Regions from separate parts of the Photobacterium sp. 53610 genome, predicted to be linked through region 1. Evidence: predicted binding sites of a transcription regulator. Region 1 holds the regulator's gene; the other holds the start of a gene.
What was found. The regulator PurR, encoded in region 1, represses purine synthesis genes. The targets are predictions, from matches to a motif close to TNANGNAAACGTTTNCNTNA.
Positions count from the first base shown of each region.

Region 1 (15,564 bases):
TAAATAGATAAAAGGGACCATCTTTTTCGACACCCCGGTTCACAGCAGACAGGCGTCGTCCAAACTTGTGTTGTACCCAGTCATGCAGCAGGAAGCGGCTCGCCAGAAATGCCAGTGTCGCACCCAGCGAGCTGGCAAATGAAACGACCAGCAAACTCCACCAGAAACCAAACAGCGCCGCACCCAGTAAAGTCATGACCGCAGCGCCCGGGAAGGAAAGGGCAGCCAGTACAACATAAACTGCGAAAAATAGCGTACTCGACAATAAGGGGTGCTCAATAATGCTGGCCTGCAGGGAATGCTGGTAGGCTTTTGCTTGTTCAAGCGTGAAATAGTTGCCCAGATCGAAAGCGAACCAGGCGATAAAGGCGGCGGCAATGAAAGCCAGTAACAAAGGTTTTTTGAATCGGTTCATCGGTGCTTATCTGCTTGGTGAGTGAGCTGATCGCGTTTGGTATCGTTTTGTTTCGGTGCCGGTTGCTGATTCAGAGGAATCGAGCAGAATGCCTGCGAAGGGACATCCAAAGCGGTATTAAACTTTGCAGACAGGTTTTGGAAACTGACTAACGCTGTCAGCTCGACCAGAGCATCTTCGTCATACCATTGTTTCAGATTATCAACCATCTGCTGAGTTACACGATTACCGGTGACTGTCATTGCTTCGGTATAGGCCAGTACTGCTTTTTCCTGAGTATCAAACAGCGGACTTTCCTGCCATTGAGTCAGGGCTTGTATTTTTTCGACTGATTGGCAGCGTTGCGCCAGTCTCATGCCATTGGCATCGACACAAAACGCGCAGTCGTTGAGCTGAGAAACACGGACGCAGACAAGGGATCGCATCACATCAGACAACGGTGATCGTTTTCTGTCTAAGTAACCAAAGAAACTGGCCACGAGGTAAAACAAGACGGGTCGGCGTCCCCAAAGTAAAGCCGGATTCAGCGGCTGTCCGAAATGGCGTTTTTGCAGCCAGAGCAGGGGACGGATTAAAATGGAGTAGCGTTTTTTTGCCGGTACACGCACTGGAAGTTCTCCGGAGAAAGCGGTTTATCATACCGACCGTTCAGATCCGGACAAATTTCAGAAATGGGGGTATTGATTTAGCTTTTGTGATCAGTTGATTGAAAGTTGTACAGTACGCGCAACAGGCTGATTGGTGAGTGAGCTGCGAGTATTGGTATCCAGCACCAGATATGTACTGGCGATGAGCGGCAACAGGGCAAGCAGGATGGTTTTGCCAATGTGATAGTTTCGATACCAGTATTTACGGGCTTTGATTTTCAGGATCAGGCCCCAGCTAATCAGCAGAATGTTGATTACAGAGGCAACCAGGCAAGAGGGAAGCAGGTTACTTTCCGTGCCGGTTGGTGTGTGCGCAAAGATGAGCAGAACGGCAGAAGGAAGCAAACTGATAAAGACCAGGTAGCGCATCAGTTTTGGCCATTTGTGGAATTTATCTTTGAAAATTGTGTCAGTCTGGCCCGGAAACGGCGTAGATGAGCGCATATGACCTCCTTTCTGATGCAAAACATACATTCTAAAGGCGGCGAAGCTGAAGAAAAGTTAACTGATGGAATTGTTATTAATGTTTGTGAGGTTTGTCTGTTTTTTACACAGCCCTGACAGGGTGCCAGGGCTAAAGCAGATTATTTAAAGCCAGTGCAAATCGCTGCACTGGCAAAATAATCTGAATACTTAGTGATGAGCGCCAGAATTGACTTCTAGTTTGGACAGGAGCTCATTTCGACGTTGTGGGGTAATCACAGACCAGTGTTTTCCACTGACTGCGCCTTCTAACGCCCAAAGCAAATCCAGACTCAATGACTCGTGATGAGATTCCTGCAGCGCCTGAAAAGCACCGATAGCACCAACTTCAAACAGCTGATCTACAGAGTTGATGCCTGCTTTCTTGAGCATACGCTCATTGGCAAGGCGAAGATTTGGCAGATCTTTAATGCGGTTAGGGCTAGCCTGCATTTTTTTCTCTTTGTCAGCCTGAGCTGCATTGAGAGAAACTTCAGCGTGCTCCAGAATGACTTCTGGGGTTTCCCACCAGTTTTCCGGAATGGCATAGTGTTTTGTGACGACAGGAAAACCGCGTTTTTGATAAACGTACGGTTTGAGGCCAGCTTGTTTAAAGGTTTCTTCATTTTTCGCGTTAGCGCGCAGATGCAGCTTGTCGCTAACAACCAGAGCAAACATCGTTTCACCTGCGAAAATGCCAAAACCGCCAAACATTGAGCGAGATTTAATCTGGCCAAATTTCTCAAATAAACGAATTGAATCTTTCAGTAGTGGTTTGTCCATGCTTCTTTTCTCGGTTAGGAATTTCAACAAAAGAAGTCACCAAACAACGGAGCGAGGATTCAATTGTGCATAAGATTATGAGTCTTTTGTCATAAGAATGACAAAAGTGTCCCATAAACTTCACTTCATCCATCGGCAACCCCGCTACCATGAGTAATAACTTTATCACTAAGTCATTGCTTTTAGGCCGGAAGCTTTGCGTCCCATCCTTTCAGATGGTTTGCCTTGTTCGTGACTGTTTAATCATATATCAATAAGACAAATTTGATATCGATCGCACAAAAAATTGTGATACTCTTCGCAATAAAAATCGTATAAATTTTACAGAAACTAACTGATTATCCCATCAATTCCTCTGTAGCGTAGTAATATTCCATATAAACATAGCCGATATGGGTGTTTATATCGGCTGTTTATCAATATATGTAGGTTAATATCGTTTTTTATGGATGTGTTATTTTTTTGACGGAACGGCGAACCACGAGCTCAGGATTGATCTCAAAAGTCTGAAATTCATGGTTTTTATCTTTCACACGTTCCATCAGGATTTCCACAGCAGTCTTGCCTAAACGGCGTTTTGGCTGGTGGATTGTTGTCAGAGGTGGTGAAAAGTACGGGGCCAGATCAATATTGTCATAACCAATAATTGAAATATCATTTGGTACATTGATCCCTGCTTGTTCAAATGTACTGATTAAGGCCATTGCCATAATGTCATTGAAGCAGAAAATAGCAGTTGGACGCTCTTTCATGGCAATAAAAGCATTGGCTGCATCTACGGCAGATTCACATTCGAAATCACCTTCAATGATCCAGTTTTCATTGACCGTCAGACCAGCTTCGCTCATGGCTTTATGGAAACCTTTCAGCCGCTCACGACAGGTAGATTTATCTTTCTGGCCGGAAAGACAACCAATTTTACTGTGTCCATTGTCAATAAAATGACGAGTGGCAAGATAACCGCCAAGTTCTGCATTATCCTGAATATTATCTGTTTTTGGGCGTGCAGGACCCCAGTCCATGATAACCATGGGCAGATCAGGCTGCCGCTCTAACTGTTCCAGCAGTTGATCATCCAGATCAGAACACATCACCAGCAGACCATCCACACGCTTTTCAGAAAGCATGCGCAGGTAATCCTTCTGTTTGGCCAGATTACCTTCGGTGTTGCATAAAATCAGCGTATAACCGGATTTATAGCAGTACTCTTCAACGCCATGCACCAACTCGGCAAAGAATGGGTTGGTCGATTTTGTCACCAGCATGCCGATGGTGCTGGTTGTATTACATTTCAGGCTGCGCGCGACGGCGCTTGGCGCGTAGTTCAATTCTTCAACTGCCGCCAACACTTTTTTCTGTGTTGCTTCCGCTACGAAGCGGGTTTTGTTGATCACGTGTGAGACTGTGGTAGTAGATACACCTGCCATACGTGCAACATCTTTAATGGTTGCCATAATTGTTCTTCTAGTCTTCAGGCCCTGATCAGGGTCTTTTCATATTTGCCAGACGCTAAAACGCCGCTTCTCTGCGAGGATAGCGGCGGGAAATGAGTGGCTCAGGCCGAGTGGTAACAATACCTTACACCGATATGAAGTCTGACTTTCTATTGCTATTTATTTCATCGGTTAATCGCTTGCGCTCACATTCTACAAGGACTCACGCACAGTGCAACGTTTCTCTTGAAATGTGGGGGGAATCTTGATGCAGCTCAAGAATACTGGCAACTTGAAAGTTGTTTCAGTCTTTACATTGTAAGTACTGTGCAAGGGCAACGGCTCAGCGATGCCCTTGCAGGAGGTTCAGGCTGAAAGGACGATCGGAAAGTGCCCGCGGGGGTGAGATTCGATGATCACCGGGGAACCATAAACGGAACTGATATTCTCAGTGGTCAGGGTATGCCAGGCATCACCGTCTGCTTGTATCTTCCCCTTATTCAGCAATACCAGTCTGTCTGCGTATTCAGCTGCAAGATTGAGGTCATGAATGACCAGGATGACGGCGGCTCCTTTACGGGCCATATCTTTTGCCAGTTTCAGGCAACTGTGCTGATGGGCAAGGTCTAAAGCTGAGGTCGGTTCATCCAGCATTAAAATGCACTGGTCTTCCGCATTGCTGAGCTGAGCCAGTACACGGGCAAAATGAACACGTTGTTTCTCGCCGCCGGAAAGAGTGGGGTACTGACGCTGGCTCAGGTGACTGATCCCAACAGCCGTCATGCATTCCCGGGTAATTCGGAGACAATCTGTGCGCTTCAGGCCAAGTGGCATACAGCCAAGTTCAACGACCTCCTGCGCAGTAAAACCAAAAGACAGGCTGCTGTGCTGAGGAAGTACACCCAAGTGTTTGGCCAGCAGGGATGGCTGCCAGTCGCTGTGCTTTTGACCAAAATAGTACACATCACCTTTGGCACCAATTTCACCGCAAAGCACTTTGAGTAAAGTACTTTTACCGGCACCATTCGGGCCGAGTAAAGCTGTTAACTCTCCGCTGCGGAAACTGATGTTCAGCTGATCCAGTAACGTTTTACCGCCAAGTTGCAGTGATAAACCCTCGGCTGAAAGCACCGGTGATTGCTGTTTTTCGTGCCGGGGGCGAAGGGGGCGAACGATATGATGAATCATTGTAAACGGCCTTTTTGTTTCAGTAGCAGAGCTATAAAGAACGGTGCTCCCAGTAAAGCGGTGATGATACCGACCGGCAGTTCGGCTGGTGCGGCAATAACACGGGCCAGCATGTCGGCAACCAGCAAGATAAGTGCCCCCAGTAAAGCCGAGAGTGGCAATAATGTTTTGTGATTCGGGCCAGCCAGCATACGGCCGAGATGCGGCACAATCAGACCGACGAAGCCAATCACGCCGGATAAGGATACAGCGACACCCACACCAGCCGCGCAAAATAAAATCAGCAATCGTTTTAAAGACTGGACCTGAATGCCGAGATGTTTTGCTTCTGCTTCGCCCAGTAATAAAGCGTTGAGTGCATTGGATCTGCGATCAAATTGCCAGAACAGGAACGCCAGGGCAGAAAATGCCAGCGTGATGCCCGGCCAGGTAGCTCCCGCCAGAGAACCCATGGACCAGAGTGACAGGTCGCGCAGCGCCTGATCGTCCGCAAAGAAATTCAGCAGTCCCAGTGCCGCACCTGAGAGTGCACTGATTGCAACACCTGCCAGCAGCATCACCGTCACGGAAGTGCCGGTCTTATCTGTGCCAAGGGCGTATACGATCCAGGTTGTCAGGGCGCCGCCAAGAAAAGCAAAAACCGGTACTGTCCCCAGCGTTAAAAGTAATGGAAAAGATGCAGCCATTGAGCTGAACAGAACAATCGCCGAAGCGGCACCAAGGCTTGCACCGCCAGCGACTCCGATAATGCCCGGATCGGCCAGCGGGTTGCGAAACAGTCCCTGCATGACCGTGCCACAGAGCGCCAGAACTGCACCAATCGCGATACACAGCAGTGTGCGTGGTAAACGGACTTGCTGAATGATGAGCGCAATGTGCGTTGCGACATGATCCTGTCCCGGAAGCAGTGACAGCCAGACATCGGCGTAACTGATCGACATGGGGCCGACAACGATGGAAGAGGCAATGGCAAATAACAGCATGGCAAAAACGGCGGGCAGTAAGGCAGTGGCTGGCAAACGCTGTCTGGTAAAGGTACGGCTGCGGTTCAAAGTTGTTGTCATAAGTTTACTGGCCATACAGTGTCTGATTCAGCCGCTCTGCTTCTTCGAGAGTTTTGAGGTTTAACCCGCCGATGAGTGCGGTACCATCCACTGTGATAATGGCTTTGTTTTGGCCGGCAGGTGTTGCAGCAAGCAGCGGCAGTGTTTTCAGCAAGCCATCTTTGCCGCCAATTGACTGACTGGTATGCGTGCTGAGCAGGATCACATCGGGTTGCATTTCAACCATTGCTTCTGATGACAGTGGCTTATAAGCATCAATTTGGATCGCGGCTGGATTTAAACCGCCTGCGAGCTGAATCAGGGTATTTGCCGTTGTGTTGCTGCCACCGACCATTGGCGCTCTTCCGCCGTGAATGGTCAGAAACAGGATACGTTTTCTGCTTTTCTGGTTTGCAAGTCGCTGCTCAATCACAGAAATTCGATGTTGAACCTCAGCGGCTAACACTTCTGCGTTTTGTGTTTTTCCGGTCAGCTGACCGACTTGTTGAATCCGTTGCATCAGATCAGCAATGGTTTCACCTGAGTTCAGAATATCGACCTGAATGCCGGCCTGACGTAACAGAGAAAGTGCTGACTCCGGGCCCATTTCTTCGGAGCCCAAAAGGTGATCAGGGGCAAGGGCAATGATACTTTCGGCAGAGAGCTGCCGATGATATCCCAACTTTGGTATGTCATCATGAACATAGGACTTGCTGGTTATATCAACAGCGACAAGTTGATCTTCTGCCCCCATCGCATAAACGAGCTCCGTAATGCCTGAACCCGCACTAATCAGTCGATCGCCTGCCCAGGCAGTCGCGGCAGTCAGAAGAAAAACAGCAGAAAGTGCCGCTCGTCTCATGATAACTCCTTGTTTTTTATTTTGGGAAATTCCAGTGTTATCACCGGATGAACTAAAACGAACAATATTCATTGCGTAGAAAAGACAGTCTTCGCCTTCCCAAACAAGTTATTGCATTATAGGAAGTGATAATTATTATCGCTTGAGCATATTATCCATGGCTTTCAAATAATATCAATTATCATTTGCAAAAGAGCAAATCTCTCCTTATCATTTCATGAAATAAGATTAATTCTCATTCATCACTATAGAAAGTGATGGATCAGGAAGGAGCGCAGCGCGTGTTTGAAAAATTCAGTCTTGCGGAATTGAAAACGAAAGTCGGCACTATGCTGGAAGAAAATCCAAATCTGCATGCGGTATTGATGGCTGAAACACTGGAAGTGACGGAAGGCGAGATCATCATGGCGTTACCTGATGAACTTGTCACGCGAATCAGCGGAAATCACGCACAGTCAATTCTGGAAATGCTTCCGGAGTGGGGCGTAATGACGACAATTGTGCATTCAATGGGGTCTATCTTTGAAGTGAAGGCGCCATTTCCGAAAGGTAAAGAAGCCCGTGGTTTTTACAATCTGATGGGAAAACCAGGTGAGATGCATGGTCATCTGAAACTGGACTGGGTATCAGATGTCGTATTGGTGAGTAAACCGATGCGCGGAAATGAAAGTTACTTCATTGGTTTTCTGGCCGAAAACGGTGAATGTATTTTTAAGATTTATCTTGGCCGTGATGAGAAACGTCAGCTCATCCCTCAGCAGGTCGAGAAGTTTAATGCATTAAAGCAAGCTTTTGTTGGATAAGCTTTTGTTGGAGTAGAAGCGTCATGAGCCAAGAGAAACAAGAACGACTGCAAAATCGCCTGGGCCCACAGATCCAGGAATTTCGTGAAACTTGCCAGACACTGCAATTGGCAACGGTCGATGCAGACGGCAAGCCGAATGTCAGTTATGCGCCATTCGCTCTTCTTGAAGATGGTTACTATATCCTGATTTCCCGTATTGCACGTCATGCGCGTAACCTGCTTGAAAACCCACAGGTTTCGCTGATGATGATCGAAGATGAAGCAGAATCAAAAGCCATTTTTGCACGGATGAGACTAACATTTGAAGCGGATGTGGTGCTGGTTGAACGTCACACTGAGCGCTGGCAGGCTGGTATTGAAGCACTGAAAGCCCGGTTTGGTGAGATTGTGGATGGGCTGAGTGGGCTGGAAGATTTTAATCTGTTCCGTCTGGAGCCGACACAAGGGTTGTTCGTGAAAGGTTTTGGTCAGGCTTTCCAGGTGTCAGGAGATGACCTGGTCGATTTTGTTCATCTGACAGAAGGTCACCGACGGATGAATGAGGACCAGGATGTGAAATCCGCTTAATTCGTTCTGAAGTAATAAAAAAACCGGGCATTCAAATGTCCGGTTTTTTTATGTTTGCTTCCTGTCAGCACGCAGATTTAATCGCGGATCTCTTCAGATGACTGAGCCAGAATCCGGGCTGTGATCGCTCTGACTTTCGGCAGGCTTTGCAGGCTGGTTTGAGCCAGTTGTTTCTGTTCTTCCAGAACATCTTTCAGGATATCCGCCGTCGTCAGCGGATTGGCCAGCACGACGCGGAAGACCGTGGTGATGCGTCGGTCCCACTGTTCGGGCATGAGGCGGGTCCGAGAGACAAATGATTTTCCGGATTCGCGCTGACGTTTTTGAATGTACTGGGTTAAATCGTTCAGCGCCTCATGAATGGCCTGTTTGTCTTCGTCATTCGCAATTGCCAGTGCTTTCTGGGTTTCCTGAGGCACATACCGGTAGGTCAGCAGGCAAAGTTCCGGTTCCGAAATCAGTTCAAAATCGGCATCGGCCTGAATGAGCTCAGCAAAATAACATGCTTTTTCAATGCTGTTATTAATTAACAGTTCGTAACCCTGACGGCTGATGATATTCAGGCTGGCAAACAGCAACATTGCCATACCGCTTCGGGAACCTTCCAGCGTGTGGCTGCCGAGGTCTTTGGAACCTTTCCGGAGAATGTATTCAGCATGATGTTCAATCGCGGACATCAGGGCCGGATTTTTGAAAATCACCATGCCTGCACCCATAGGGATGTACAATTGTTTGTGAGCGTCAATGGTGACAGAGTCGGCGCGTTCAATTCCTTTCAGGAGCGTCCGGTATTTGTTTGACATCAACGTGGCGCCACCCCAGGCAGCATCAACGTGAAAATGACAGTTGTGCGCCAGCGCAATATCAGCCAGTTCGTCTAACGGATCGATATTACCGGTTTCTGTTGTGCCGGCAACGCCAATAATCGCAAATGGTTTGATATTTCTGGCTTTCAGAGATTCGATTTTGGCTTTCAGATCATCGGTGCAAATTTTGTTGTTCTCGTCGGTTTTGATCGCCACTAGACATTCCCGGCCAATACCCAGAACATCGGCCGCTTTTTTCAGTGAATAATGGCCGCGTTCTGAAACCAGAATTGCCAGATCATCATAACCGTAGTGTTTCATGGCCCGGAACAAACCTTCCTGAGCAACACCTCTGAAATCGCCATCAGGTTTCAGTAAATTATTACGGGCAACCCATAACGCAGTGATGTTTGCGATGGTTCCACCTGAACAAAAGGCACCTAAAGAGTGTTCAGCGCTGTGCATCCAGCGTTGATAGAAGGCATCGGTTTCACCATAAATCAGGTTATGGAGGATACCTAATACCTGACGCTCCAGTGGCGTAAATGCTTTGGAAGTTTCAATTTTCACCAGATTCTGGTTCAGACCAATCATGATCTTAGAGAGTGGCATCAGGAAGTAGGGCAGTGCCGACGTCATGTGACCGATGAAGGTTGGTGCTGAAGTATGCACAGACTGTGCAACCAGTTTATTCAGCAGAAAATGCGTGTGATCTGATACAAAGCAGGGCTTTTCCGGCACTGAGGCGGAGGAAAAATCCTTTTCAATTTCTGTCAGCGGCTTTTCCTGCGCAGCAATGTGCGTTTGCAAAAAGGCATTGAGGTTTTCGGAGATCTCTTTTTCGATCCGGCCCAGAGTCGAATCAGGTGCTTCTGGCACGGTAAAGATACGGTGCAGGGTCTCAAGAGATGCTTCAGCTTGTCTGTTTTCCACTGCCATAATGAATTGTTACTTTTAGTTAACGTCGGCAAATCCAGCTAATGTACTGGAAATGTGCGTAATTGTCTTGGGAAAATTCGAAAACGACACCGGACGAGGATCGCCCGGCGTGAGGAAAAATCGACTATTTACACTCAGTCGAGGCAATAGCGCTCATTTGTTGGTTGTATTCTTTCAGAGGCTTATCAATGTCATCAGGGTGTGTAAGTAACTCAGCAAATGCACTGCGCAGTTCGTAATTTTTGGGATGAGGTGCGCCCTGGCGATCTTCAAAAACTTTTTTGGCGTAATCTCCCAGAGCACCTTTCTGTTCTGAAAGCGTTTTAATATCTTGCTGGCTCAGCTTCAGCCACGATTCGATCGACTGAGACAAATCAAGATGGCTTTCATCATGGGTCAGATACCAGTCTACAGCCTCACGTTTCAGTTCAAAGTGATGCGTTCTGCCTTCAAGAAACCAGTCACCGACCTCTTGCAGGTTCGGATCTTTTTGTACGGCAAGCTGAACAAGGTTTTGATACCAGTTCAGAGAAGCATCAACATACTTGTGGTATTTCTCGCTTTCACAACTTTCTGTGGCGGCGAGTACAGAAGCGGGTAATAGGGCTAATGAAAGAGCAAGAGCTGAATACTTCATGGTTTTTCCTTGAATGATTTTTAGTAATACATACCGGCACAATTGACATAAAGTACCGTGACATCAGGATTATTTGTCAAATTGTAGCGGCAGAAGCAAGCGAAAGGAAAGAAATCTTACAAGGAAACATGACCCGAGTGTAAAGAGTATGAAACATGACTCAATTCTTTGTTCTTAAAGTTAAAAGTGTCAAAAAGTTCGGGTCCGCAGGCGGGTAAAACAAAAAGAGGCCCGAAGGCCTCTTGTCATGGTTATGCTTTATTTTTCATGGCAACGGAGATGCAGTAGGCTGCGCCTCCCCAGGTGATCCCCAGGCCAAACAGCATCATGATAATAGCACCAGCTGTCATACTTACACCTCACTTCCGTTTTGTGGTTTAGAGCTCACATTGATGATAACGGCAACAACGAACATAGCTGCAACCAGGCCCCAACCCAGGATCAGCAGATCAGACATTGCATAACCGCCGTAGCCCTGGTCGACTGTGTTCAACAGGTTTTTACCCAGAATAATCGCCAGCATGATCGGGCTGATGAAACGGATACAGATTTCGAACCAGATACCAATAGAAAACTCAGAAATCTTGTTAACGTAAGCTCGGATATCAGACACTTTCAGCAGCCAGCCAATCACCAGCAGCTCCACCAGGCAGCTTGCCAGCAGGGCAACGTTATTAATGAAGTAGTCCACCAGGTCAAGCAGCAGCAAACCCCCGTTTGTTGCAAAGGCCATTGAAATCAGGAAGCCCAGTCCGCAGACAGCGGTAGAGGCTTTTTTACGAGACCATTTCATCTTGTCGATGACTGCAGAAGTGACAGCTTCCAGAATCGAGATGTGTGAACTCAGACCGGCTACAACCAAAGCCAAGAAGAAAACCGGGCCCAGAATGTATGGTGCAGGCAGCAGGTTAATTGCTGCAGGAATGGTTACAAATGCCAGACCAACACCGGCAGACACAACCTCAGTCAGTGGTTTTGACTGTTCTTGTGCCATGTAGCCTAGGACGGAGAAGATCAGGATACCCGCAACCATAGAGAATCCGCAGTTGATCAGTACGGTCATAAAAGCGTTGTTACTGATGTCAGATTTCTCTGGCAGATAGCTGGAGTAGGCAATCATGATGGCGAAGCCGACACTCAGGGTAAAGAAGATCTGTCCGTAAGCAGCAGACCACACTTTGGCGTCCAGAATCTTGGTGAAATCAGGACGGAACAGGTAATTCAGACCATCCATTGCACCTTCAAGGAAAATGACTCGCGCAATCAGTGCCAGCACCATGATGAACAGCAGCGGCATCATGATTTTACTGGCGCGCTCAATCCCGCCTTTCACACCGGTAAAGATGGCAGCGAAAGCAATCCCCCATGCGATGACCATTGGGATGGCAATATGCAGTTGCAAACTTCCCAGTTTGCTTGGTGAGTTGTCTCCCAGTTTCAGGTATTCACTGAAGAAGAATGCATTGGTGTCAGTTCCCCAGCTTTGTGTAAAGGCAAAGCCCATATACGAAATGGCCCAGCCAATCACAGCGACGTAGTAAACTGCAATGACAGCGGCAATAAATACCTGGAACCAGCCCAGCCACTCAAGTTTGCCTCCCAGCTTGGCAAATGCCCTTGGCGCGGCACCACGCAGTTTATGACCCAGGCTGAATTCCATGATCATGAATGGAATCCCGGCGGTCAGCATGGCGAAAAGGTAAGGAATAAAAAATGCGCCACCACCATTCTCATAAGCCATATATGGGAAACGCCAGATATTCCCCAACCCGATAGCAGAACCCACAGCAGCCAGGATAAAACCGGCTCGGGTTCCCCATTGTTCGCGTTTCATAAGTATCTCCTTATGTACTGCTATTCTCTATGAAACAGCACTATTTAAGTTTTTTATTCTAAGTATTTACTTCCTGTTGCGCAGAATTTGGATTGAAACCCCACGCAGTTGAGTTGAGATTAACCACTGATACTTACTAGCGCAATAGACAGTAACTTTTGTGCTATTGGCATTACTCAGCCTTTATTGTGGGTATTTTCCTCCGTTTTGTGAGAATCGTAAGATGTTAAGGAAATGTATAGAAGATTTAACTATGCGCGTCTTCTTATTGAGTATTTTATTTTATTTAACAAATTGGTACCTATGACTAACAAATAGTCAAAAATTAGACTTTTGCAACATTGTCACTATCAAGTTCATACACAATAATCTTTAGTGTTTTTACTCAAAATACAAAACTGATCCCAAGATTGGTCTGGTAAAAGCTGAGCCAGTCATTATCTATATTGATTTCACAGTCCTGCGTGCCTGAGTCGGTCTTGCACCGGGTGCTTGTTTTTCCATCAACACGACTTGCCAGCCATCGAGCTTCCAAACGAATTCTGATATTTGGGTTAATAAAGAAGTCGGAACCGAAGAATCCGCCACCAGAGAGTAAAACATCTTGGTTTGACCAGCTGGCATCCGTCAGGGTGCCGCCAAGGCTCAGGCCGATAAAACTGGTCAGCTTTGAGACGATGCGGTAATGGCTGCTGGCCTGGAAATGAAAAAAGGTGAAGCTGTCGTCGCCGCTGAAATTTTTGGTGCTTGTTTTCAGGTGTTGGGTTGTGAAGCCAATCCGGCCGTTGAAATCTCTTTGTTTTCCGTAGTCGCTTTCAATTGTGATGCCGATAAGGTCTGATTTCTCAGGAGAGATTTTGATTCCTCCTTTAGCATCAATGTTGTCAGGAAATGTGTAGCCCCAGTAGGGCGTGATGTAAACAGGTTGACTCGTATTGGCTTGAGCCGCTGGGAGATAAAGCTGGCTGAAAATGACAATTAAAGGTAGTAAGTATTTGTTATATAAATACATTGATTCATCCTTATGCCAGTTGGGAGAATTGTGATTATCACCCTAAAACCATGTTTTCTAAATGGTCAAAGGTTCAAGGCGAGGCTACAATTTTTAAAACAGTTGCCGTTAGGGTGGCGAAATGTGGCCTCCGTAGCGGCAGTAAATTTGGAGTTTATATGAATCATCTAACCCCTGAATTTAAAATTGCTTTAGCCGTCGCATTCATCATTATGATAGTCCTTTTCGGATTCGGATTGACGGCAATCACGCATTAATCGATATCATCACTCTGTCTATTTTTTGACTCTTACTGCCGAGCTTTGCGCTTAAATAAGAGAATAGAGGGGAGTTTATGTTTTTGCAGAGTGAGTAAGACATATGAATCACTTGCCTTTTAGCCTCGGAGATTTAGATCTCAACCTGGTTGAAACTTTTGCCGCACAGTTAACAGGCGTAAAAAAGCGAAAAATTGCTGTCGTTGTTCAGGGCGGCGGTCAACGGGGTATTTTTACAGCAGGCGTCTTTGATGCATTTCTCGAAGCGGGTTTTGACCCGTTTGAACTTTATATTGGCACCTCTGCCGGTGCTTTAAACCTTTCGTCATATATCAGCCGTCAGCATAAGTTTGGCCATGACTTCATCACAAATCTGACGACTCAGAATGAGTTTTTTAATCTTTATCAGTATCTCAGCCAGCAAAAACCGATGAATCTGGACTGGGCTTTCAGTCAAATTGAACAGGACGGACATACGCCCCTCGACATTGCGACTGCCCGTCGGGTGTTAACTTATCGCCAGGCGCTGGCCTGCGCGACTCGCAAAGATACCTTGCAGGATATTTACCTGCCAATGTACCAGGAGAACTGGCGCGATGTGCTGCGGGCGACCTGTGCGATTCCTTTACTGTATAACTTGCCGGTGAACTTACACGATCTGGAGTGGGTTGATGGTGGAGTCAGTGCTGCAGTGCCTGTGCAGGAAGCATGGAAGCGGGGCGCGGAACTGGTGATTGTCATCCGCACTGAGCCATTGCAACTGCCGCAGCAAACACCCGGGGTATTTGATGACTGGCGAGAACGGATTGAACAGGCACTGCCGGAATATATAGAGCGTTTCAGCCTGAATGAGTCTCTGGATAAAGTGAAGGCGATACGTCAGGATTTCACGGACCACTTTGAGCTCTGGAAAAGCATTTGGCGGGACAAAGAGCAGGCGGGGATTCAGGCAGCTGATGCGCTGAATCAGGAGCTTTCTGAGGATAAGAAAGTGGTGAATGGTTACCGCAAGTGGCTGAGCGGACTGAACGTGGAGCGTTTCCTGTCACTGACCGGTAAACGTTCGGAAGTGCTCGATATGCTCAATAAGTATTATCAGAGCTATAAAGCCGACAATGAATTTCTGATTCATCCGCCGGAATCGTTAAAGGTGATTCAGCTGGCTCCGGAAAAAAACCTGCAAAGTAAAGCATTGCTCAGCAGCCGTCAGGACCTTGATCTGGATTATCAGCAAGGCCGTCAGGTTGGTCGCGAATTTCTTGAGTGTTTTGCTGATCTCCTCAACCGGCACACAAGTGTCAGGTAAGTTTTGCGCCACATCCGGGAACGCATGACACGACCCATGTCCTTCAATCACGAATAGAAGGGCATGGGTCAGTATGCTGAAGTTGCAGGCAGGACATTTCTTTTTCAATACGGCCGGAATCTACGACGCGGAAATTCAATAATGATGGAAAAGTCATCGTATAGCAGTGCGGACAGATAGTTTGAATTTCTGATCTCATTATCATCGTATCTTTTTGCAAAAGATTCGATCGGTAAACTCCCATTCTGAAAGCATGATATGAAGTCAACTCGCTGCATGACCACACCAGATGTGTCTGAAATGACAATATTTAGTGAAATCTGATACAGTGCGCTCGTTACTCTCATCCCAAATCATGGAGGATCAATGCAACAAGGTTTCTTTATCGGCGATATGTATTGTCAGCCGCATTTTTTTCAGTTGCCGCTGAACTATCAGCAACCCAATGGTGCCCGCATTCAGGTGTTTGCCCGGGAAGTGGTTGCCCGAGATAAGCAGCACTCAGATTTACCCTGGCTGGTTTACCTGCAAGGTGGGCCGGGTTTTCCATCTCCGCGCCCGGATGCCG
Region 1 is NZ_JAXOFS010000001.1:1,030,753-1,046,316, reverse strand. Features, by position in the region: gene SPK40_RS04730 (FAD-dependent oxidoreductase) at 1-415, opposite strand, end outside; gene SPK40_RS04725 (carboxymuconolactone decarboxylase family protein) at 412-1,023, opposite strand; gene SPK40_RS04720 (hypothetical protein) at 1,114-1,506, opposite strand; gene SPK40_RS04715 (TfoX/Sxy family DNA transformation protein) at 1,696-2,307, opposite strand; cyclic di-GMP riboswitch class I at 2,439-2,542, opposite strand; gene purR (HTH-type transcriptional repressor PurR) at 2,751-3,761, opposite strand; gene SPK40_RS04705 (heme ABC transporter ATP-binding protein) at 4,107-4,928, opposite strand; gene SPK40_RS04700 (FecCD family ABC transporter permease) at 4,925-6,007, opposite strand; gene SPK40_RS04695 (heme/hemin ABC transporter substrate-binding protein) at 5,997-6,833, opposite strand; gene hutX (heme utilization cystosolic carrier protein HutX) at 7,091-7,636, shown strand; gene hutZ (heme utilization protein HutZ) at 7,660-8,205, shown strand; gene panP (pyridoxal-dependent aspartate 1-decarboxylase PanP) at 8,283-9,950, opposite strand; gene SPK40_RS04675 (hypothetical protein) at 10,075-10,587, opposite strand; gene SPK40_RS04670 (MetS family NSS transporter small subunit) at 10,839-10,937, opposite strand; gene SPK40_RS04665 (sodium-dependent transporter) at 10,940-12,421, opposite strand; gene SPK40_RS04660 (hypothetical protein) at 12,807-13,433, opposite strand; gene SPK40_RS04655 (patatin-like phospholipase family protein) at 13,794-14,996, shown strand; gene SPK40_RS04650 (alpha/beta fold hydrolase) at 15,363-15,564, shown strand, end outside.

Region 2 (15,564 bases), 1.0 Mb from region 1:
ATGGTCTGATTGCCTTCCGCGATCCGCATGGCATTCGCCCGTTGTGTCTGGGTAAACGTGAAATCGACGGCAAGATGGAATACATGGTTGCCTCTGAGTCTGTGGCACTGGATGCAGTCGGTTTTCAGTTCATGCGGGATGTTGCGCCGGGTGAAGCGGTCTATATCACTTTCGATGGACAGCTGTACACTGAGCAGTGCGCAGAAAATCCGGCCCTGAATCCTTGTGTGTTTGAGTTTGTTTACTTTGCTCGTCCTGACTCTTTCATCGATAAAATTTCTGTTTACAGCGCCCGTTTGAACATGGGTAAAAAACTGGGTGAGAAGATTAAGCGTGAATGGGATGACCTGGACATTGATGTCGTGATTCCAATTCCGGAAACTTCCTGCGACAGTGCACTGGAAATCGCCCGTACCCTGGATAAACCTTACCGTCAGGGCTTTGTGAAGAACCGTTATGTTGGCCGTACCTTTATCATGCCGGGTCAGCAATTACGTCGTAAATCTGTGCGCCGTAAGCTGAATGCGATCAGCTCAGAGTTTAAGGATAAAAGTGTTCTGCTGATTGATGACTCGATTGTTCGTGGGACGACTTCAGAACAAATCATCGAAATGGCCCGTGAAGCGGGTGCGAAGAAGGTGTACCTGGCTTCTGCAGCCCCGGAAATTCGCTTCCCGAACGTTTACGGAATTGATATGCCAAGTGCCAACGAATTGATTGCACACGGCCGTGAAGTGGATGAAATCTGCAAGATGATTGGTGCAGACGGACTGATTTTCCAGGATCTGCAGGATCTGGTGGATGCTGTCGGCGAAGGAAATCCGGATATCCAGCTGTTTGAGACCTCTGTGTTTAACGGCCACTATGTGACCGGGGATGTGAATCAGCAGTACCTGGAGTACCTGGAATCCTTGCGCAGCGAAGATGCCAAAACCCAGCGTGAGATTCAGCAGGAGCTGGCAAATCTGGAGCTGCACAACGAAGGTGTGTAAGACGGTTTGACTGCCATTCGGAGCAACCGAACTTAAAACAGAAAAAGGCAAGCTCACCGGAGCTTGCCTTTTTGTTTATTCAGTTACAGGTAGAAACGAATCATCTGAATGAATATCAGTGCATAAATTGAGGGCCTAAACCGACGTTCCACAGAATGACCGAGCCTGCGATGATAGAAACAAGTAATACGAGTCCGCAGGTTACGATAGAACTGGCATAGATAAAGCCCCGCTCTTCAGGAATATGCATCAGAATCGGTACACCGGTATACAGCAGATAAACGGAATAGGTAATTCCCACCAGACCGGCAATCATCAGGAACCAAAGTTGCGGGTAGAGCGCTGCGATGCTGACCATAAACAGAGGCGTTGCAGTGTAAGCGGCAAGTTCTAAAGCCTGAGTATAAGTTGGGGTTGACCCAAAGGTGTGACTCATCCAGTAGGTGAGGTAAGCCAGTGCAAAAACACCACCAATCAGCGCAACATACATGGCAACAGACATTCCCAGTGCGCTTGCTGGTGTCAGGTGAATCGGATCAACGGCACCCACGCGCCAGCCAATAAAAACACTTGAAATGTACGCAAAGATGGGGGGTAACAAAGCGACCAGCAGAATGTGGCTCAGGCTGCTTTGCACTCCTTCGTGTTGCTCATCAATGTTATGCCACTCTTTTTTGGGGTGAGTGTACAGCCCGAATAAATGTCCCAGAATCATAACCTATCCTCGTTATCTAGGGTGCTTCCGCACAACGCATTACAGGTTGTTGTTCAGAACACTGTCAGTGCATATCCGGACACCTGTGTGTTCCTTGTCTCTATAACATTTAGACGGGCTTCCGACACTTAGCAAGCCTGATGGTTAAGTCACCGGAGGATGATCAGCTTGTGCTGAAGAAGTGACTGGCAAATTCGATAAAGAGTCGCAGCTTTTCAGGCTGGTGATCTTTATGGTTATAGAGCAGGTAAACATTTCTCGGATTGGCTGACCAGTCACCCAGCACCCGAATCAGGTCACCGCTCAGAATATATTTCTCCAGCATGGCATCCGGCATCAGGGTGATCCCCAGACCCGCCACACAAGCCTTACGAACCACATTGAGCTGGTTGGACTCAAATCTGCCTTTGTCGTTGATTGTGATGGTTTCACCGGCTTTGTTGGTCAGGCGCCAGCGCAGCAGCGGGGAACCTTTCAGCAGGGCATGGCTGGATAAATCCTGCGCATGGGTCGGTGCCGGATGACGGCGCAGATAGTCCGGGCTGGCGACCAGAATATCTTCAACGGCGTTGATTTTACGTGCGATCAGTGCGGAGTCACGTTGTGGCCCGACACGAAAAATTACGTCCCAGTCTGTCGGGTCGAGTTGCTCTGGCTCATTACTCAGAAACAGTTCAATGCTGATCGCCGGATGTTCCAGCATGAAGGCATTCAGCATGGGTTGCAGCATGACTTTGCTCAGGTTGGTTGGCGCGGCAATTTTCAATCGTCCGCTCGCCCCTCTGGACTCATCGCGGATGTGCTCGGCGGTATCCAGCAACTGTTGCAGCAATGGTGTGCAGAGCTGGTAATACTGCTGGCCTGCCTCGGTCAGTGAGAGCTTACGGGCATGACGGTTGAGCAGCCGGAGATTCAGGCTGTCTTCAAGCGCCTGAATACGCCGGGTCAGGGTCGCAACGGGTACCTGATATTTGCGGGAAGCAGCGGTATAACTGCCTTCTTCAACCACAATGCGAAATAAATTTAAATCATCTAACTTCATAGGCGATGCGTGACTGGATATGAGAAAGTGGGAATTGTATAACAAAACACTCAGTGTGAAGAGGTTAAGATTTTGTGGAACGAAAAAACCAGAGGATATCCGTGACATCGTCAGATTTTGAGCTGGCTAACAGAACACTAAAACAAAAGTTTAAGGATAGCCTCAAGCCCTGACGTCGTGCGGTTTAGCGCCTATTCTAAATGAAAGCACCTACGGCGATGCTTCAGATTCAAACCAATTCACACGAAGGACGTGCCTGTTCTACAGAATCTCATTCTGCGGCACTTGGCCCCTTGCAACATGGAGGGCACAATCATTGTTAGAGGGTAAAGAAGTTCTCATTGTCGAAGATGATCCGGTCTTTCGACGGATGATCTCGGGGTTTCTGCACGCCCAGGGCTGTGAAGTCAGGGAAGCAGAGGATGGACTGCAGGGGTTACGGGCACTGCGCGACAGTATACCGGATGTACTTCTGTGCGATTTGGCAATGCCTGTGCTGACTGGGATGGAGTTTGTCGAGGAGGTTTCCCTTCACTATCCGATGGTGCCGGTCATTGTGATTTCCGGAACCGGTGAAATGGCTGATGTTGCGGCTGCGCTCCGGCATGGTGTGAAAGATTTTCTGGTTAAGCCGCTGGATAATATCATGGTGCTTAAATCGGCAATGATGTCAGTGCTCAAAGCGCAGGAGAACAGTGCAGAATACTCTGAATTTTCCAGTCAGCTGTTACAGCACGATGTTGCTGTGGATGAAGAACTGCAATGGCATCTCGAAGAGCTTGAATCTAACCCGGAAGCCGCGAGAGAATTGCTGGTCGGGCTGATGCCGGATACTCAGTCCCGTCAGGGAGACTGGCAGCTGAGTTATTGCGTTCTGCAATCGGCTGATGTTCAGCCCGTGTTGCTTGATTACACCTGGCTGATGGACGGACGACTGGCTTTTTATCTGCTTGATGCTGAGTCCGGCGGCCGGCATGGCGCTGCAACCGTTTTGTTGATTCGTGCTTTATTTAATGATTATCTGCGTAAGCATATGGCCACTGAAAATGATCTGAACAGCATGTTGAATGCTATTGAAAATGGGATGAAACAGTCTGGTTATGCCGTTGCAATTAAAGGGCTGTTTGGTATTTTTGATGCCTGTGACCGCAGTCTGTCTTTAATTTCAGCTGGCTCTGAAGCTGTGTTAAAAACCAGTGAAGGGGAATTCAGTGTTTCTGCCGGGTCATTTCTGGGGGAGGGCGCCCGAAAAAACAGGGTGTATGCCCAACTCCTTCCTCCTTCGGGAGCACGTCTCTCACTGAGTAAAATTGGAGCAGCGAATTTCAGCGTAACCATTCAGCGCCTGGAAGCGATGAAAGAAGCTGAAATACACCCTGCGGTCAAAGCAAAGACTACATTTCAATAAGATCTTTCTCTGTGCGAGACGATGGTTCTTTGTCAATCTCTGCTTTATATTCCTACGTTCTGCTGCAAAAACAGGCATAAAAGATTTGCTCCCCGAATCAGGGGAGGGAATCGGTTGAGGTTTAAGGCTCTCACCATATAATCATTTTGAGTGAAATTTTATCCGGGCAGAGGCGATATGAAAGATTGGTTTCTACTTTATTGCAAGCGCAGCGAGCAAGAGCGTGCGGTGGTCAATCTGGATCGTCAGGGAGTTGAGTGTTACTACCCTCAAGTGACTGTTGAAAAAGTCGTTCGTGGTAAACGGGTGACAGCTGCTGAACCGTTGTTCCCAAACTATATGTTTGTGAAGTTTGATCCTGAAGCCATCAGCTATACCACTATTCGTTCCACGCGTGGAGTCGCTGATTTTATTCGTCAGGGTGCGCATCCGCAAAAGGTACAGTCTGAGTTGATTGAACATTTAAGGTCGAATGAAGATTCTGAGGAGCAGAGGCAGAAATTGTCTAATCTGCCGATGCCAGGTGAAAGCCTGATATTAAATCATGGCCAGTTCCAAGGGCTTGAAGCGATTTATCAGGAACCCGATGGTGAAAAACGTTCTTTCATGTTGATTCATCTACTGGGTAAACAGGTTAAAGTCAGTGTGGACAATGCAGATATTGTCCGGCGTTGATCTGGGTACTGCCGGAACACTTCAGTATCCGGCGAATAGACTGTCAGCCATCATCACGAATGCACGGTGATAGGGGCGCAGGTCACGTTTTTACTGGCTTGATGCCTCGCTGTGCACCGCCAACTTTGTTATATTGCGGCTGACAATGACAACTTACATGGATAATGCAATGCAAAAATCTTCCCCAGTTCGTAAAGCGGTCATTCCTGTAGCCGGTTTAGGAACCAGGATGTTGCCTGCTACGAAGGCAATTCCGAAAGAAATGCTGCCAATTGTTGATAAGCCTTTGATTCAGTATGTCGTGAACGAATGTGTCGCAGCAGGGATCAAAGAAATTGTGCTGGTCACACATTCTTCAAAAAATTCCATTGAAAACCACTTCGATACTTCTTTCGAGCTGGAAGCAACATTGGAAAAACGCGTAAAGCGCCAGTTACTGGATGAAGTACAGAATATCTGTCCGAGTGATGTGACGATTATGCATGTCCGTCAGGGACAGGCGAAAGGACTGGGTCACGCCGTACTGTGTGCTCGTCCACTGGTGGGGAATGAGCCTTTTGCTGTTGTTCTGCCTGATGTGATTCTGGATGATACGGCTAGCGATCTTCACAGTGAAAATATGGCTGCAATGGTGAGACTGTTTAATGAAACAGGAACCAGCCAGGTTATGGTTGAACCTGTGCCAATGTCAGACGTGTCCAGCTATGGTGTGGCCGATGTCAATGGCGAGCAGATTGCACCGGGAGATTCGGCTCCTATGTCGAAGGTGGTTGAAAAGCCAGCCCGTGATGAGGCCCCGTCTAATCTTGCGATTGTCGGCCGTTATATTTTGCCGGCAGAGATTTGGGAACTGTTATCGAAAACACCGGTTGGTGCTGGTGATGAGATCCAACTGACGGATGCAATTGCCATGCTGATGGAGAAGCAGCCTGTCCATGCATTTCATATGACTGGTAAAAGTCATGACTGCGGCAGCAAGTTGGGTTATATGCAGGCGTTTGTTGAATATGGACTGCGTCACCCGGACTTAGGTGAGGACTTTGCAGCGTATCTGAAAACTCTGGCAAAGTAATTCACGAGATGACTCCGAAAAAGTAAAAGCGAGGCCTGGCCTCGCTATTTTGATTCTATTAACAAGAAAATATCTTCAACCTTCGTGGAACTGTTCGCAGGCAAGTAGGGTATTTTCAATCAGCGTCGCGACAGTCATCGGTCCGACACCGCCTGGAACCGGGGTGATGTGTTTAGCACGCTGGCGGGCAGCGTCATATTCAACATCACCGGCCAGAGTGCCGTTATCCAGACGGTTAATGCCCACATCAATGACCGTTGCGCCTTCCTTAATCCATTCCCCTGGAATAAAGTTTGGCTTACCGACAGCAACAACAAGAATATCTGCCTGACGGACATGGTTTTCCAGATCCTGAGTAAAACGGTGGCAGGTTGTTGTGGTGGCACCCGCCAGAAGAAGCTCCAGTGTCATCGGACGGCCAACAATATTGGAAGCGCCGACGATTACTGCATGCTTTCCGCGAGCCTGGATATTGTAACGCTCCAGCAGGGTAATAATCCCTTTTGGGGTGCACGAACGCAGCTTCGGAATGCGCTGGCACAAACGGCCTACATTGTAAGGGTGAAAGCCATCGACATCCTTCTCCGGATTGATGTGCTCCAGAACCTTAGTGGAGTCAATTCCGGCCGGGAGTGGCAACTGCACCAGAATGCCATCAATTGAACTGTCTGCGTTCAATTCTTCAATCAGTGCCAGTAATGTATCTTCAGTGGTGTTGCTTGGCAGATCAAAAGAGCGGGAGACGAATCCGACTTCTTCACAGGCCTTGCGTTTGCTGCCGACATAAATTTGTGAGGCAGGATCCTGACCAACCAAAATGACAGCCAATCCGGGTGCGCGTAAACCTGCTTCAATGCGAGCTTTGACACGAGCAGCAACTTCCTGTCTGACTGTTTGTGAGATAAGTTTTCCATCAATGATTTGAGCGGCCATGGTATTCCTTCGTGCAGAACTAATGAGCGGCGAGTATTGTCGCAGAGACCAAGGGGAAAATCCATAGCGCAAACGTTTGCTTTTTGTGGCGGCAGAGATAATGCGAGATATCTTTGTTAAAGATCAATTCAGTAACAGCCGGTGATTCATACAGTGAATTTGAAGTGATATGTTCAGGAAAAATTTGGCGTATAAAAAAGCAGCCATTTCTGAAAGCCGTTGCCTTAACTTTAACCGCTTGATTCATTTAGTTAAGGAAAATCACCTTTACCCGTTGACCTTGATCTCAGGCAACGTATAATTCCCCTCCGTTAACGCTGCTGCTCAGCAGCGATAAAGCGCCCTTAGCTCAGTTGGATAGAGCACGTGCCTTCTAAGCATGTGGTCGCAGGTTCGAATCCTGCAGGGCGCGCCACTTCCACTTCCTTTTCTTCATCAGAACTCCGATTGTTATTCATCTTCCAGAATTCATCCGATTTGTTTTGAAATGTTCGATTGCTGAACTTGCTCAATTTTCCTGCACTGAATCGATGTTTGAATAAAAAAACGCGCTTTGACAGTAATTTTTTCACGTTTTCTCTTGAAAATGCGAAATCAGTCCCTATCTTGTCGAAAGGCTTGCGCTTGGTGTGGCCCGGACGCCTCGACGAATGGGGGTGGGGCCGTTATAATACCGCGCTTTAATTTTAGTCTTAGATGCGATGACCAGCTAAGACTGAAATGGAATGAACAGAATTCAGGCGTTATGGTGTTGAAGCCGTAACACGAAAGGATGCCAGCGTCAGCAGAGCTCTGACGGGCAAAATAACTCAGGCAACCTGAGTCAGTTTTGAGGTTTATGAAAATGCAAGTTACCGTTGAAACCACTGAAGGCCTAGAGCGCCAACTTACAATCACTGTACCTGCTGCAAATATTGAAGATGCAGTGACTGCGCAGCTGAAGCAAATTGCTAAAACTCGTCGTTTCGACGGTTTCCGCCCGGGTAAAGCACCACTGAAGATGGTTGCTCGTATGTTCGGCGCATCTGTTCGTCAGGATGTACTGGGTGAAGTGATGCAGCGTCACTACATCGAAGCGATTGTGAAAGAGAAAATCAATCCAGCTGGCGCACCAACTTTCACGCCAGTAGACATGGCCGAAGGTAAAGATCTGGTATTCAAGGCAACTTTTGAAGTTTTCCCTGAAATCGAACTGGCCGGTCTGGACAAGATTGCAGTTGAAAAACCAGCGGCTGAAGTGAAAGAAGAAGACGTAGCTCAAATGCTGGAAACTCTGCGTAAGCAGCAGGCGAACTGGAAAGAAGTAGACACCGCAGCTGAAGCGAGCAGCCGTGTAACGCTGGATTTCACTGGCTCTGTTGACGGTGAAGAGTTTGAAGGCGGCAAAGCTGAGTCTTTCCCACTGGTGATGGGTCAGGGTCGAATGATCCCAGGCTTTGAAGAAGGCATCGTTGGTAAGAAAGCTGGTGAAGAATTCAATATCGATGTGACTTTCCCAGAAGAATACCACGCAGAAAACCTGAAAGGTAAAGCTGCAGTCTTCGCAATCAAACTGCACAAAGTTGAAGCTCAGGAACTGCCTGAGCTGACTGAAGAGTTTGTGAAGAAGTTTGGTATTGAAGACGGTTCTGTTGACGGTCTGAAAGCTGAAGTTCGTAAGAACATGGAACGTGAACTGAAGCAAGCAATTAAAGCCCGCATCAAAGATCAGGTTCTGAATGGTCTGATTGAGCAAAACAACATTGACGTTCCTGCTGCTCTGATTGATCAGGAAGTGAACGTACTGCGTCAGCAAGCAGTTCAGCGCTTCGGCGGTGATGCTGCGAATGCGCCAGAACTGCCACGCGAGCTGTTTGAAGAACAAGCGAAGCGCCGTGTCGTTGTTGGCCTGCTGCTGGGTGAAGTGATCAAGGCCGAAGAACTGAAAGCTGACGACGAGCGTGTTAAGGCGCTGATCACTGAAATGGCATCTGCTTATGAAGATCCATCAGAAGTTGTTGCATACTACGAGAAGAATGAGCAGTTGATGAACAACATGCGCAATGTTGCTCTGGAAGAACAAGCGATTGATGCTCTGCTGGCTAAAGCACAGGTTTCAGAAAAAGAAGTTGGCTTCAACGAGCTGATGAACCAGCAGCAACCAGCTGCTTAATTGACTGAAATGACTGTAAAGATTTGACTTCTTTTCAAATCTTCTGCTAACAATGGTCCGTATGAGTCAATCATTCGGGCCATTTATTTTTTAGGGAAATCAGGTTATGAGCTACCAAGATAATAATGCCATGTCGCCAATTATGAATGCGCTGGTTCCTATGGTGGTCGAGCAGACCTCGCGTGGTGAACGTTCCTACGACATCTATTCCCGGCTATTGAAAGAGCGTGTGATTTTTCTGACCGGACAGGTCGAAGATCAGATGGCGAATCTGGTTGTGGCGCAGCTGTTGTTCCTTGAGTCGGAAAACCCTGACAAAGATATTTTCCTGTATATCAACTCTCCTGGCGGCTCCGTTACCGCAGGGATGTCAATCTATGACACCATGCAGCACATCAAGCCGGATGTCAGTACTTTCTGTATGGGGCAGGCCTGTTCTATGGGCGCATTCCTGCTGGCCGGCGGTGCAAAAGGAAAACGTTTCTGTCTGCCGAATTCCCGTGTGATGATTCACCAGCCACTGGGTGGTTTTCAGGGCCAGGCATCGGATATTCAAATCCATGCTCAGGAAATTCTGACCATCAAAAAACGACTGAATCATCTGCTGGCTGACCATACCGGACAGCCACTGGAAATTATCGAAAGAGATACAGACCGGGACAACTTCATGTCTGCTGATCAGGCAGCGGAGTATGGATTGGTCGATGCCGTTTTGAATAAGCGTGACTAACCTGTCATTATGGTGCACAGTGTTCTGAATGGGCAAGGTGACAGCAAAATGACGAGAGTTGTTATACACTCAAAACAAGGCAAAGATGGGTGAAACCCAATATGAGGTTAGCGAATGACAGATAAGCGAAAAGAGAGTGGTAGTGGAAAACTGCTGTACTGCTCTTTCTGCGGGAAAAGTCAGCATGAAGTTCGCAAGCTGATTGCTGGCCCTTCTGTGTATATTTGCGATGAGTGCGTCGATCTGTGTAACGACATCATTCGCGAAGAAATCAAAGAAGTAATGCCAAAGCGCGATGGCAATGAACTGCCAACGCCACGAGAGATCCGCACGCATTTAGATGATTATGTCATCGGCCAGGATCACGCTAAAAAAGTATTGGCTGTAGCTGTCTACAACCACTACAAGCGTCTGCGAAACGGTGACACCACCAGTGATGGTGTTGAGCTGGGCAAAAGTAATATCCTGCTGATTGGCCCGACGGGTAGTGGTAAAACGCTGCTGGCGGAAACGCTTGCACGTATGTTGGATGTGCCGTTCACAATGGCAGATGCAACGACCCTGACCGAAGCTGGTTATGTGGGTGAAGACGTAGAGAATATTATTCAGAAGCTGCTGCAAAAATGTGATTATGACGTTGCTAAAGCAGAGCGCGGTATCGTCTACATTGATGAAATCGATAAGATTTCTCGCAAGTCAGATAACCCATCGATCACGCGAGATGTCTCGGGTGAAGGTGTTCAGCAGGCTCTGTTGAAACTGATTGAAGGAACGGTTGCTTCAGTGCCACCACAAGGCGGCCGTAAACATCCGCAGCAGGAATTCCTGCAGGTTGATACTTCGAAAATTCTCTTTATCTGTGGTGGTGCGTTTGCAGGTCTGGATAAAGTGGTTGAGCAGCGTGTTGCGACCAGCTCCGGCATTGGTTTCGGTGCAGAAGTCCGTTCAAAAGATAAACGCAACTCGCTCAGCGCATTGTTTGAGAAAGTCGAACCTGAAGATCTGGTGAAATACGGTTTGATTCCAGAGTTTATCGGTCGTTTGCCTGTGACCGCGATTCTGAGTGAACTGGATGAAGCCGCGTTGGTTCAGATTCTGCGTGAACCGAAGAATGCACTGACCAAGCAGTATGCAGCTTTGCTGGAACTGGAAAATGTTGAGCTCGAATTCCGTGAAGACGCGTTGCAGGCGATTGCCCGTAAGGCGATGGAACGTAAAACGGGTGCGCGTGGTCTGCGCTCAATTGTGGAAGCTGTTTTGCTGGATACCATGTATGAACTGCCATCAGCAGAAGGCGTGAGTAAGGTTGTTATCGACGAATCAGTAATTAAAGGTGAGTCAGAGCCTTTACTGATTTACGAGAACACTGAAAATCAAGCCGCAGGCGGCGAGTGAGTGGTTTCGAAACGTACAATTTGAGTCAATAAAGGAGGCATTGGCCTCCTTTTTAATTTTCTGGCAAATCGACCGTTGAATCTTGTCTGTCTGCCCCCATATACTCACTAAAAGAGACTGAACGGAAGAGAGAACAATATGAACCTGGAGCGTTCGGAACGCCTTGCTATTCCCGTTCTGCCACTGCGTGACGTGGTGGTCTACCCTCATATGGTTATTCCATTGTTTGTAGGCCGGGATAAATCGATTCGTTGCCTTGAAACCGCAATGGATAACGACAAACAAATTTTGTTGGTTGCTCAGAAAGAAGCAGCAACTGATGAGCCTACCGTTGACGATCTCTATGATGTCGGTACTGTTGCTACGATTCTTCAGCTTCTGAAATTGCCTGACGGCACTGTGAAGGTGCTGGTGGAAGGTCAGCAGCGTGCCAGCATTCATAAATTGACTGATGATGAATTTTTCAGCGCGGAAGCAGAGTTTCTGGTCACCCCTGAAATGGATGAGCGCGAGCAGGAAGTCCTGGTTCGAACCGCGATCAGTCAGTTTGAAGGCTTTATTAAGCTCAATAAGAAGATCCCACCCGAGGTACTAACTTCTCTCAACGGTATTGATGACGCTGCACGTTTGGCAGATACCATTGCCGCGCATATGCCACTCAAATTGGCAGATAAGCAAAAAGTGCTGGAAATTGTGGATATTACGGAACGTCTTGAGTTCCTGATGGCCATGATGGAATCTGAAATTGATCTGCTGCAGGTAGAAAAACGTATCCGCGGCCGCGTCAAAAAGCAGATGGAGAAAAGCCAGCGCGAGTATTATCTCAACGAGCAGATGAAAGCGATCCAGAAAGAGCTGGGTGAGCTGGATGATGCTCCGGATGAGTTCGAGTCGTTGAAAAAGAAAATTGACGAGTCGAAGATGCCGGCTGAGGCGCGTGAAAAAACGGAGCAGGAACTGCAAAAGCTGAAGATGATGTCTCCGATGTCAGCGGAAGCGACCGTGGTGCGTGGCTATATCGATTGGATGCTCAGTGTGCCATGGCACAAACGCACCAAAGTGAAAAAAGATCTGACGAAGGCAGAGGAAGTCCTGAATGCGGACCACTATGGCCTGGAACGCGTCAAAGACCGTATTCTGGAGTACTTAGCGGTTCAAAGCCGGATCAATAAACTGAAAGGCCCGATTCTGTGCCTGGTTGGTCCTCCGGGTGTGGGTAAAACCTCTCTGGGACAATCTATTGCAGCTGCTACAGGTCGTAAGTATGTGCGTATGGCTCTGGGCGGAGTTCGTGATGAAGCGGAAATCCGCGGTCATCGTCGTACTTATATTGGTTCAATGCCAGGTAAGCTCATTCAGAAAATGGCAAAAGTGGGCGTGAAAAACCCATTATTCCTGCTGGATGAAATCGATAAAATGTCATCAGACATGCGTGGTGATCCGGCATCAGCACTGCTGGAAGTTCTGGACCCTGAGCAGAATAATGCCTTTAATGACCATTACCTGGAAGTTGATTACGACCTGTCGGATGTCATGTTTGTTGCGACATCGAACTCAATGAACATCCCAGGTCCGCTGCTGGATCGGATGGAAGTGATCCGTCTGTCTGGGTATACCGAAGACGAGAAACTGAATATTGCCAAGCGCCATCTGCTTGAAAAACAAATTAAGCGGAATGGTCTGAAGTCAGGTGAGGTCGAAATCGACGACTCGGCCATCATTGGTATTATTCGTTACTATACCCGTGAAGCGGGTGTGCGGAGTCTGGAACGCGAAATTTCTAAGCTGTGCCGTAAGGCGGTGAAAGAAATTCTGTTGAATCCGGCTGTGAAGAAAGTCACGATTAATCAGAGTAATCTGAAGCAGTATCTGGGTGTCCAGCGTTTTGATTTCGGTAAAGCGGAAGAAAGCAACCGTGTTGGCCAGGTGACCGGTCTGGCATGGACCGAAGTTGGCGGCGATCTGCTGACGATTGAAACTGAGTCAATGCCGGGTAAAGGAAAGCTTTCCTATACGGGTTCATTGGGCGATGTCATGCAGGAGTCCATTCAGGCTGCAATGACAGTGGTTCGTACTCGTGCTGAAAAGCTGGGAATCAACAGTGATTTCTACGAGAAACGTGACATTCATGTCCACGTACCTGAAGGTGCGACACCAAAAGATGGCCCGAGTGCCGGTATTGCAATGTGCACAGCATTGGTTTCGAGTCTGACGGGGAATCCGGTTCGCAGTGATGTTGCGATGACGGGTGAAATTACCCTGCGCGGTGAAGTACTGCCAATTGGTGGCCTGAAAGAGAAGCTGCTGGCAGCTCATCGTGGCGGCATTAAAACGGTGCTGATTCCGAAAGAGAACGAGCGTGATCTGGAAGAGATTCCTGACAACGTGATTGCTGATCTGGAAGTGCGTCCGGTCCGCTGGATTGACGATGTTCTGCGAATTGCTCTGGAAAATAACCCTACTGGGATTGAGCTTGTAAACGCTCAAAACAGTGATATGCAGCAAAATTAGCACATGTAAGGGGCTGACTGTGATTGAAATCGCTTGTCAGCCTTTTTCTGTCTGGCTATAAGTGGAGTCTGATTTGCTGCAAGCTCAATAATAACAAGGCTTACAGCCCTGTTCAGCGTCATCATGACCTGATAAATTAGACCTGATACAACTTTTTGATTGTCCTTTGCCGTCACAGTGTAAAGTTTAGATTATGCTGTTGTCAGGAAGACAATGTTCATAGAGGGGAAGAAATCGTGAACAAAACTCAGTTGGTTGATAAAATCGCCGAAGGTGCTGACATTTCTAAAGCATCTGCTGGCCGTGCGCTGGACGCTTTCATTGAGGCTGTATCTGAGTCTCTGAAGGAAGGCGAGCAAGTTGCTCTGGTTGGTTTTGGTACTTTCTCTGTTCGTGAGCGTGCTGCCCGTACTGGCCGCAACCCACAGACAGGTGAAGAAATCCAAATTGCAGCAGCCCGTGTACCAGGTTTCAAACCAGGTAAAGCGCTGAAAGATTCTGTCAACTAATTTGGCATTATTGCCAGCAGTTGTAATGAACAAAACCTTACGCATAGTGTCATATCATGGCATGATTGCGTAACACGAGAGCGCATCGTAGTGATGCGCTTTTTTTAATTTGTATCAGGGTGAATGGATTGTGGTTCAGAATGAATCACGGCCAACCATTATTGCCAGCTCGAACAACTAGGAGATACGGCACGTTATGATGGAGCGAATGCGCGAAGGCGTAAGCAGTCTTTGGGTAAAGATTATTCTTTCCCTAATCATATTTTCTTTTGTCTTTGCCGGTGTAGGCAGTTATCTGGCAAATTCTAATCAGCCTGTAGCGGCAAAGATTGATGGCGAGGAAATCAGTCAGCGTCAGTTTGAAGAGGCATATCAAAACGAACGTAACCGTATGCAGTCGCAGCTGGGTGATTATTTCTCAACCCTGATGGGTGATCCTGGCTATGTGCAGCAGTTTCGTCGCAGTGTGTTGGATCGTCTGGTAAACGATGCACTGATTGAACAGCGAGCTAATACGCTGGGACTGCGTATCAGCGACGATCAGGTGAAAAAGGCGATTCGTGCAATGCCTGAATTCCAGCGTGACGGCCAGTTTGATAACGATGTTTACACCTCTGTGTTGCGTCGTTCTCGCTTTACGCCTGACCAATTTGCAGAGTACATGCGCACCAATATGTTGCGTCAGCAACTGCTGACAGCCATTCAGGGAAGTGATTTTGCACTGAAGAATGAACTGGCGCAGTTACAGCAACTGGAGCAGCAGCAACGTGAAGTGCGCAGCCTGACACTGAATCTGGAAACGTTTAAAAAGAACGTTGAGATCAGCGAAGAAGACAGCCAAGCCTATTATCAACAGCATGCACTGGAGTTTACTCGTCCGGAGCAGGTGAAGGTGTCTTATATCGAGTTATCCGGCAATTCGCTGAAAAATACTATGGCGGTAAGCGAAGATGAGCTGAAGACTTATTATCAGGACAATCTGGTTAAATTCTCTAAGCCTGAGCAACGTCATGTGCGTCATATTCTGATTCAGGGTGATGATGCTGAAGCAAAGAGCAAAGCTGATGCGATTCTGGCTGAGCTGAAAGGTGGTGCTGATTTTGCTGCAGTGGCGCAAGCGAAATCTGATGATACCTTCAGTGCCAAACAAGGCGGTGAACTGGATTGGTTTGAGCGTGGTGTGATGGATCCGGCGTTTGAAGAGGCGGCATTTGGCCTGAAGAACAACGGTGATGTCTCAGATGTTGTGAAGTCTTCTTTTGGCTATCACATTATTCAGCTTGAGGGCGTGAAAGCGCCAACGGCGAAGCCTTTTGCTGATGTTCGTGAAGATCTGCTGGCCGATCTGCGTGATCAGAAAGCAGCCGAAGCATTCTACCAGCAGCAGACGAAACTGGCTGAAACTGCATTTGAAATGCCGGATTCTCTGG
Region 2 is NZ_JAXOFS010000001.1:7,825-23,388, forward strand. Features, by position in the region: gene purF (amidophosphoribosyltransferase) at 1-992, shown strand, start outside; gene SPK40_RS00040 (Yip1 family protein) at 1,108-1,707, opposite strand; gene SPK40_RS00045 (LysR family transcriptional regulator) at 1,871-2,749, opposite strand; gene SPK40_RS00050 (response regulator) at 3,066-4,157, shown strand; gene rfaH (transcription/translation regulatory transformer protein RfaH) at 4,335-4,832, shown strand; gene galU (UTP--glucose-1-phosphate uridylyltransferase GalU) at 5,002-5,904, shown strand; gene folD (bifunctional methylenetetrahydrofolate dehydrogenase/methenyltetrahydrofolate cyclohydrolase FolD) at 5,980-6,837, opposite strand; tRNA gene SPK40_RS00070 (tRNA-Arg) at 7,176-7,252, shown strand; gene tig (trigger factor) at 7,682-8,989, shown strand; gene clpP (ATP-dependent Clp endopeptidase proteolytic subunit ClpP) at 9,096-9,719, shown strand; gene clpX (ATP-dependent protease ATP-binding subunit ClpX) at 9,834-11,114, shown strand; gene lon (endopeptidase La) at 11,253-13,625, shown strand; gene hupB (nucleoid-associated protein HU-beta) at 13,862-14,134, shown strand; gene ppiD (peptidylprolyl isomerase) at 14,331-15,564, shown strand, end outside.
Region 2: the regulator PurR is predicted to act here: its motif matches at 6,902-6,921, upstream of folD (bifunctional methylenetetrahydrofolate dehydrogenase/methenyltetrahydrofolate cyclohydrolase FolD).